Acidithiobacillus ferrooxidans ATCC 23270: one gene and its partner. The protein of the gene in region 1 interacts with the protein of each later gene in a pairwise test. Links are inferred from orthologs where the notes say so. Each region holds a gene or a part of one and is shown in the gene's direction. Other genes may lie near its edges. The genes, in order: AFE_RS10290 and AFE_RS13850.

Region 1 (3,660 bases):
TACCAAAAGATAGATGAAGAGCATGGCGCCCAATCCGAGGCCTATCCACACAAAAGCGTTCATTTTATACTCCTCAGGCGATCCAATAGCTCAACAACCCCTATGGAGGCCAGGAAAAAACCGACAACAATAAAAAAGTATACAAATTCCATGCCAACCTCCTGCGTGAGCACGGGCCAACATCCCGCACGCAATCATAATATACCCGCGTGAAAGCCTAGCAAGATGGCATCTATAAATTCCATATAAATCATCTATAAATTCTATATAAATGGTATATTTTCTGGGTAAACCATACCCATTGCAGATAATGGTGGCGTTGACCCGCTTGGTAATGGCCGGGCTTTGGCCTATGCTCAAACGCGGGAAGAAGCGACAACCAAGGAGCGTTATGGACGGTGGTATCCGGTACCTGGTAATAACAGATGGCTACTGAAGATCGCAAAGATGGGCGACCCGATCCGGATGCCCTGTTGGCACAGGTGCAACAAGAGGAGCAGGCGCGTCAGCGCGGTCGCCTCAAGATTTTTTTTGGCGCCGCTCCAGGCGTTGGGAAGACCTACGCCATGTTGCGCTACGGGCAGCAGGAGATGGCCAAGGGGGTGGACGTTTTGGTGGGCATCGTCGAAACCCACCAGCGCAGTGAAACCCAAACGTTGGCCGATGCCCTGCCGACGTTACCGCGAGTGCATCTTGCTTATAAAAACGTTGTGCTTGAAGAGTTTGATCTGGATGCGGCCCTTGCCCGTCGTCCCGGACTGCTCCTGCTGGACGAACTCGCCCATAGCAACGCCCCCGGCTCTCGCCACAAGAAGCGCTGGCAGGATCTGGAGGAACTGCTGGACGCGGGTCTTTCCGTGGCGACCACCGTGAATGTTCAGCACCTGGAGAGTGTCCACGAAGTCGTCCAGCAGATTACCGGGATACAGGTTCAGGAGACCCTGCCGGATCAGATCATTCAGCAGGCCGATGAAGTGATTCTGGTAGATATCAGTGACGAGGATCTTTTGCAACGGCTGAAGGAGGGTAAGGTGTACCTGGGCGATCGCGGTCAGCGCGCGATGACCCATTTTTTCCGTAAAGGCAACCTCATCGCCCTGAGGCAATTGGCATTGCGACTGGCAGCGGACCGGGTTGATCTGGAGTTGCGACAGTTTCATCAACAGAATCCGGAGGAGGGGCGACGTAGCGGTAGCCGGGATCGTTTGCTGGTAGCCGTAAGTGGCCGCCCGGAAGATGAGCATCTGGTGCGCGCGGCATATCACCTGGCGACCGCCCAACGGGCTGACTGGCTGGTGATTCATGTGGACACTCCACGCGGCCTGCTGCAGAGACCCCAGACCCAGGCATGGATATGGAATCACCTGCATCTTGCGGAAAGTTTGGGTGCGGAAACCGCACGTCTGACCGGAGTAAATATCGGCGCGGAGGTTTTGGCTTATGCGCGGCTGCGCGACGTCACCCAGATTGTACTGGGACAGACCCAGGGCCTGCGCAAATTCCTTTGGTGGTGGCCCGGGTCTTTGACGGCCCATCTGTTGAACAGCGAGCGCGGCATCGATGTGGTAATCCATCCATTACCGGTTAAAAAAGCCATTCCCGAAGATCGACGCCTGCGGAATCAACAATACCTTGGCATTGTGGACACGCCCCTGCGCCGCCGCACTCGGAATCGCGCCTTTGTGATCAGCGGAACAATAGGTCTCGCCTTAAGCGGTCTGGCCTGGTCTCTGGGGGCTTACCTGGGTTTCGCCGGAGTGTTCATGCTCTACATGCTGGGCGCGGTGGGCACCGCCCTGATGTACGGCCGCTGGCCCTCCCTCATCACGTTCATTGCCGCCGTGGTTAGCTACTACTCGTTTGGGTTGGATCGCGGTCTGCCAACCACGGTGGGCTCGCTTGCTTACTTTGCACTGATCCTCTCTCTGATCCTGCTCATCAGCCAACTGGTGGCGCGATCCCGCGAGCAGGAACTCATGGCCCGGATCCGCGAGCGACGTGCCCGCAACCTCTATCAACTGGTTCAGGCGCTCAGCAGTGCCCGTGGCGTCGAGGGGATTCTGAACGCCAGTATCGAGAAGTTGCACCAGACCCTGGGTATTGCGGTCGCATTCTGGCTGCCGCTGGTGGACAACGCGGGTGGTCCTTTGCAGATGTTTCCAGCGTCCACCGACCTGGAAGCTCCACAACGCAACCTGCGGGCTGCCGCCCGGTGGAGCTTTCTGAATAAAAAGAACGCCGGGATGAGCACCGACACGCTGGCGGATATTCCGGCACTGTTTATGCCCATGCTGTCCGGCGAGCGTGCGCTGGGGGTCATGATGCTGTCGGATCTCGACCTGCGTCGGGCTCCTGTCGACTGGTTGCGCTTTCTCGAAACAGTAGCGCGACTCATCGCGGTGGCTCTGGATTCGGCGCAAGCTTCTCTTCAACGAACGGAAGCCGATGTCCGTTTGCGGGTCGAGCAATTACAAAATGCGCTTTTGGGCGCCGTTTCCCATGACCTCCGGACGCCCCTGGCTGGTGTACTGGGCACCGCGACGACACTCCAGCGCAATGCGCAGGGCTTGACGGCCGAGGAGCATGATCTCCTGGAGAATATTCGTGAGCAAACCCAAAAGATGGAACACACCGTGGACCGCATTCTGCATATGGCCGCATTGCAGTCCGGGCGACTCCATATCAAAAAAGAATGGGTTCCCCTGGAAGACCTGCTGGTCACCGCACGCGATCAGGTTAAGGCCGTATGCGCTGATCGTCCTTTTCAGGTGCGGATCTCCAAAGACCTGCCATTACTTCTCGTGGATCCGCAACTTATGGTGCAAGTGCTCACTAACCTGCTGGAAAATGCTTGTAGATATAGCCCGAGTGGTCGCGCTATCGAGCTAGAAGCCTATGCGAACGATGCGGAAATTACTGTTTGCGTCATTGACCACGGCTTTGGCGTACCACCCGGCCGCGAAGAGGAGATATTTCTTCGCTTCAGCCAGGTCAAACCGCCCCATGGACTGGGTGGCAGCGGACTGGGCCTCGCCATTTGTGCTGCTATCATAGAGTTGCATGGCGGACGTATCTGGGTGCGTAACCGGGTTGCAGTGCGTGGTGCGGTTTTTTGTTTTACCGTTCCTCGGGAGCCTGAGCCGCCTATGCCGTCTGACGGAGATTAAACCGTGACCAACATACACGAAGGCGATCTGGATATCCTGTTGGTGGAGGATGACCCGAGTATTGGCGGGTTTCTGCAGGCGGCGATGGACCGCGAACCAGGATATCGCTTGTACTGGGAAACCACGCTGAAAGATGCCTGGAGGGCTTGGGAGAAACGACAAATCCAGGAAGGTCGGCCATTCGCTTTGGTTCTGCTGGACCTTGGTTTACCGGATGGGGATGGGCAGGGATTGATCCGTCGTCTACGCGACCACGGAGGGGAACAGGCATTGATCATCGTCATCTCTGCGCGTGGAGGCGAGGCTGACAAGGTACAGGCCCTCGATAGCGGCGCCGACGATTATCTGACCAAGCCGTTTACCATTGGCGAGCTGCTCGCGCGCCTGCGCGCGCATTTGCGGCGACGACCAGTAGGTTCATCCGCCGAATCTTCCCATTGGGTCATTGGCGTCTTGGAGCTGGATGATCTCACCCATACCCTTCGCAAGGGCG
Region 2 (3,315 bases), 730 kb from region 1 along the record:
CGTGCTGCTCCGTGTGCAGGACTTCGACCCGCCGGGTGTTGGCGCGCGCAATCTCAGCGAGTGCCTCCTGCTGCAGCTGAAGCAGATGGTGGAAAAAGATGACGCGCACGTGTTGCTGGCCCAGCGGATTGTGAAGGACCATCTGCAAGCCTTGGGCCGTCATGATTACCCGCGTCTGTGCACGGTGCTGGGCGTGGATGAAGCGGCATTGCGTGCGGCGATGGCGCTGATTTCCGCACTGAATCCCAAGCCCGGTGAAGATGTGGGCACCGAGAGCACCGAGTATGTGATCCCCGATGTGATCGTGCGCTGGGCCGGCAGCCGCCTGCGCACCGATCTGAATCCCGAGGCCATGCCCAAATTACGCATCAATCGTCACTATGCCGACATGGCGGGCGGGAAAGACGCGGCGCATAAATACATCCAGGATCAGCTTAATGAAGCGCGCTGGTTTATCAAAAGCCTGCAAAGCCGCCAAGACACCATATTGAAGGTGGCGCGCGCCATTGTCGAACGGCAGAAGGATTTTTTTGCCAACGGGCCCGAATCCATGCGGCCCATGGTTCTGCGTCACATCGCCGATGCAGTGGAAATGCATGAGTCTACGGTGTCGCGGGTCACCAACCAGAAATACATGATCACACCCCGCGGCCTCTACGAGTTCAAATATTTTTTTTCCAGTCATGTCGGTACCGACAGCGGGGGCTCTGCGTCGGCCACTGCCATTCGCGCGTTGCTCATCAAGATGACGCAGGCGGAAGACGCACAACACCCCCTCAGCGACGCGGAAATTGCCCGGGTGCTGGCCGATCAGGGCATTCAGATCGCGCGGCGAACGGTGGCCAAGTACCGCGAAGCGGCCAATGTCCCACCGGCGAGCCAGCGCCGTCGTTTGTGAGGGCGTGGGGCCAGGGTTTTTTGCTGGCGCCGTTGGCGTTACACTGAAGCCGGGGCGCACCGTGGGACGCGGGTGCGCATCATCACCTGGATAGGAGAACGCCATGCAGATTACCATTACCGGGCAGCACCTGGATTTGACGGATTCCATCAAAAACTATGCCGATGAAAAGATCGGGCGCCTTGGCCGTTACTTCGATCACGTCAGCAACGCTCAGGTGGTGCTAAAGCACCTCCCCCACGAAAAACTGAGCAACGTCGTGGACATTACGGTCAATGCTCCGGGGCACGTCTTCCATGCGGAGGTGCATGATGCCGATATGTACACGGGCATAGATCTGGTGGCCGACAAGCTGGAGGCGCAGGTGCGCAGTTACAAGGAAAAACTGCAGGATCGACGTAATGACCAACCCGCCGGTTTGGCGGCCATTGTTGAAGCCGACTGAGCCGTCATGACGACTCTGCCTCTTGCTCCGGCAAATATTTGTATGGATCCGCCCGTGGCTGATGCCGGTGATGTGCTGCGGACGCTGGCGGGAATCCTGGCAGGGTCTACCGGGTTATCGGCCGAAACGATTGCCGAGGCCCTGCAGAACCGCGAGGCGCAGGGTTCAACCGGTATCGGGCACGGCGTGGCTTTGCCCCATGCACGTCTAGAGGGCGTGCAGCAGACAGCCATCGCCGCGTTGCGCACGGCGCAGGGTATCCCGTTCTCGGCGCCGGACGGGGTCATCGTGCATCTTTTTATCGCAGTGGTGGTGCCCAAAGCGGCCGCGACCGCACATCTGGAGACACTTTCCGCGCTGGCCGCCCGCCTCGCCGTGGACGACGTGCGCGAAGGGCTGCTGAAAGCCCGGAATTCCGCAGAGTTTTTTCGCTTGTTGACCAATCCTGCGTAATTGGTACCACCAATCAGACTACGGGCAGCCGTGAGTGCCAGGTAAGGCGGAGATATGGAACGACAAATCAGCCTGCGTCGGCTCTTTGAGGATCTGCGCGGCGAACTGCAATGGCAATGTCTGTGTCAACCGGGTGAAGAGAATTACCTCGGCGGCGATCTGCTGGCGGAAGGCGATGCGGGTGGGGCGGCACTGGTCGGGTTTTTCAATTTTATCCGACCGTACCCGGTACAGATCGCCGGGGATTGCGAGCTGGCCTATCTGCGCGCCCATCCGCAGGCTATGGAGCAGTTTTTGTCCCCCAATTTGCGTCTGCTCATTATTTGTGAGGGCCAGACGCTGGATGAGCATTTTTATGGCGATCTGAACGCCCGCCATATCGCGGCGATGACGACGCCCGCGGCCGCCAAGGGGGTGCTGGCACGGGTGCAACACTACCTGCATCGGGAGCTGGCGGCCCGCCAGCAGGTGCACGGAGTGCTGGTCGATGTGCTCGGGGTCGGACTGCTCTTGCAGGGCGAGGTGGGAATTGGCAAGAGCGAGTTGGCGCTGGAGCTGGTGAGCCGTGGCCATCGCCTGGTGGCCGACGATAGCGTGCTTTGTATCCGAGAAGCCCCGAATATCCTGACGGGGCACTGTCCGGCGGCGCTGCAGAATTTCCTGGAAGTGCGCGGTTTGGGCATTGTCAATATTCGTGAATTCTTCGGTGCCGCCGCCATTGTGCGCTCCAAACGGATTCGGCTGGTTGTCGAAATCCGGGATATGAGCGATACGGAAATGGCGAATATCGATCGGCTGCAGGGTAAGGTGGATCACCTGGATATTCTTGGAATTCGGTTGCCGCGTTTGTGCCTGCCGGTTTCTGCGGTGCGCAATCTGGCGGTGCTGGTGGAAGCGGCAGCACGCAGCCAGTACGTGAAGGAGTCCGGCGGCGATATGCTGGCGGACTTCGAGGCGCAGGTACTGCAGAATGTCGGAGAAGAATGATGGCGGAGCGGGACTTTATCATTGTCAGCGGCCTGTCCGGCTCTGGAAAATCCACGGTTCTGCAGGCCCTGGAGGATCAGGGCTATTATTGCGTCGATAATCTGCCGGCCACCTTGCTGGTGGATTTCGGAGCCCAACTGGCGCGGCGGGACGCCAGTTCCATGCTCGCAGCGGTGAGTATCGACGTGCGTAACCGCGAGTTTCTCGCGGCTCTGCCACAAGCATTGGCCGATCTGCGCCAGCGTTACGCTCTGTGCCCGCGCATCCTTTTCCTGGAAGCGGATGAGGGTACGTTGCTGCGCCGTTTCAGTGAAACCCGCCGTCGTCATCCTCTCACCGATGACCTCGCGGCAGCCTTGGGCGAATCGCTGCTCACGGTGTTGCGGCGTGAACGCGAGATGGTCCAACCCCTTGCCGATGTGGCGGATAAGCGCCTCGATACCTCCCAGATCAACACCCACCAGTTGCGTTTGCGGGTGCAGGCATGGAGTCTGGCGTCACGCCATTACAGCGGGCTGGTTTTGCTGCTGCA

Evidence for each region.
Region 2: the proteins of AFE_RS10290 (region 1) and AFE_RS13850 interact in binary tests that used the Escherichia coli proteins (3 or more experiments, as listed by UniProt). The link is inferred for Acidithiobacillus ferrooxidans ATCC 23270 from one-to-one orthologs.

What each region holds. Positions count from the first base shown.
Region 1 is NC_011761.1:1,982,314-1,985,973, reverse strand. Bases 26-3,367 are described here. They hold AFE_RS10290 (sensor histidine kinase), read left to right. Parts: upstream 26-425; coding sequence 426-3,167; downstream 3,168-3,367. Other genes in these bases: AFE_RS10285 (winged helix-turn-helix domain-containing protein), read left to right, coding at 3,171-3,367; kdpF (K(+)-transporting ATPase subunit F), read right to left, coding at 26-63. Outside these bases: more of kdpF, read right to left, coding at 1-25; more of AFE_RS10285, read left to right, coding at 3,368-3,660. UniProt on the Escherichia coli protein: Member of the two-component regulatory system KdpD/KdpE involved in the regulation of the kdp operon. KdpD may function as a membrane-associated protein kinase that phosphorylates KdpE in response to environmental signals.
Region 2 is NC_011761.1:2,714,818-2,718,132, reverse strand. What follows is about bases 76-3,072. They hold AFE_RS13850 (PTS sugar transporter subunit IIA), read left to right. Parts: upstream 76-1,349; coding sequence 1,350-1,796; downstream 1,797-3,072. Other genes in these bases: rapZ (RNase adapter RapZ), read left to right, coding at 2,783-3,072; hprK (HPr(Ser) kinase/phosphatase), read left to right, coding at 1,851-2,783; hpf (ribosome hibernation-promoting factor, HPF/YfiA family), read left to right, coding at 1,002-1,343; AFE_RS13860 (RNA polymerase factor sigma-54), read left to right, coding at 76-898. Outside these bases: more of AFE_RS13860, read left to right, coding at 1-75; more of rapZ, read left to right, coding at 3,073-3,315. UniProt on the Escherichia coli protein: Seems to have a role in regulating nitrogen assimilation.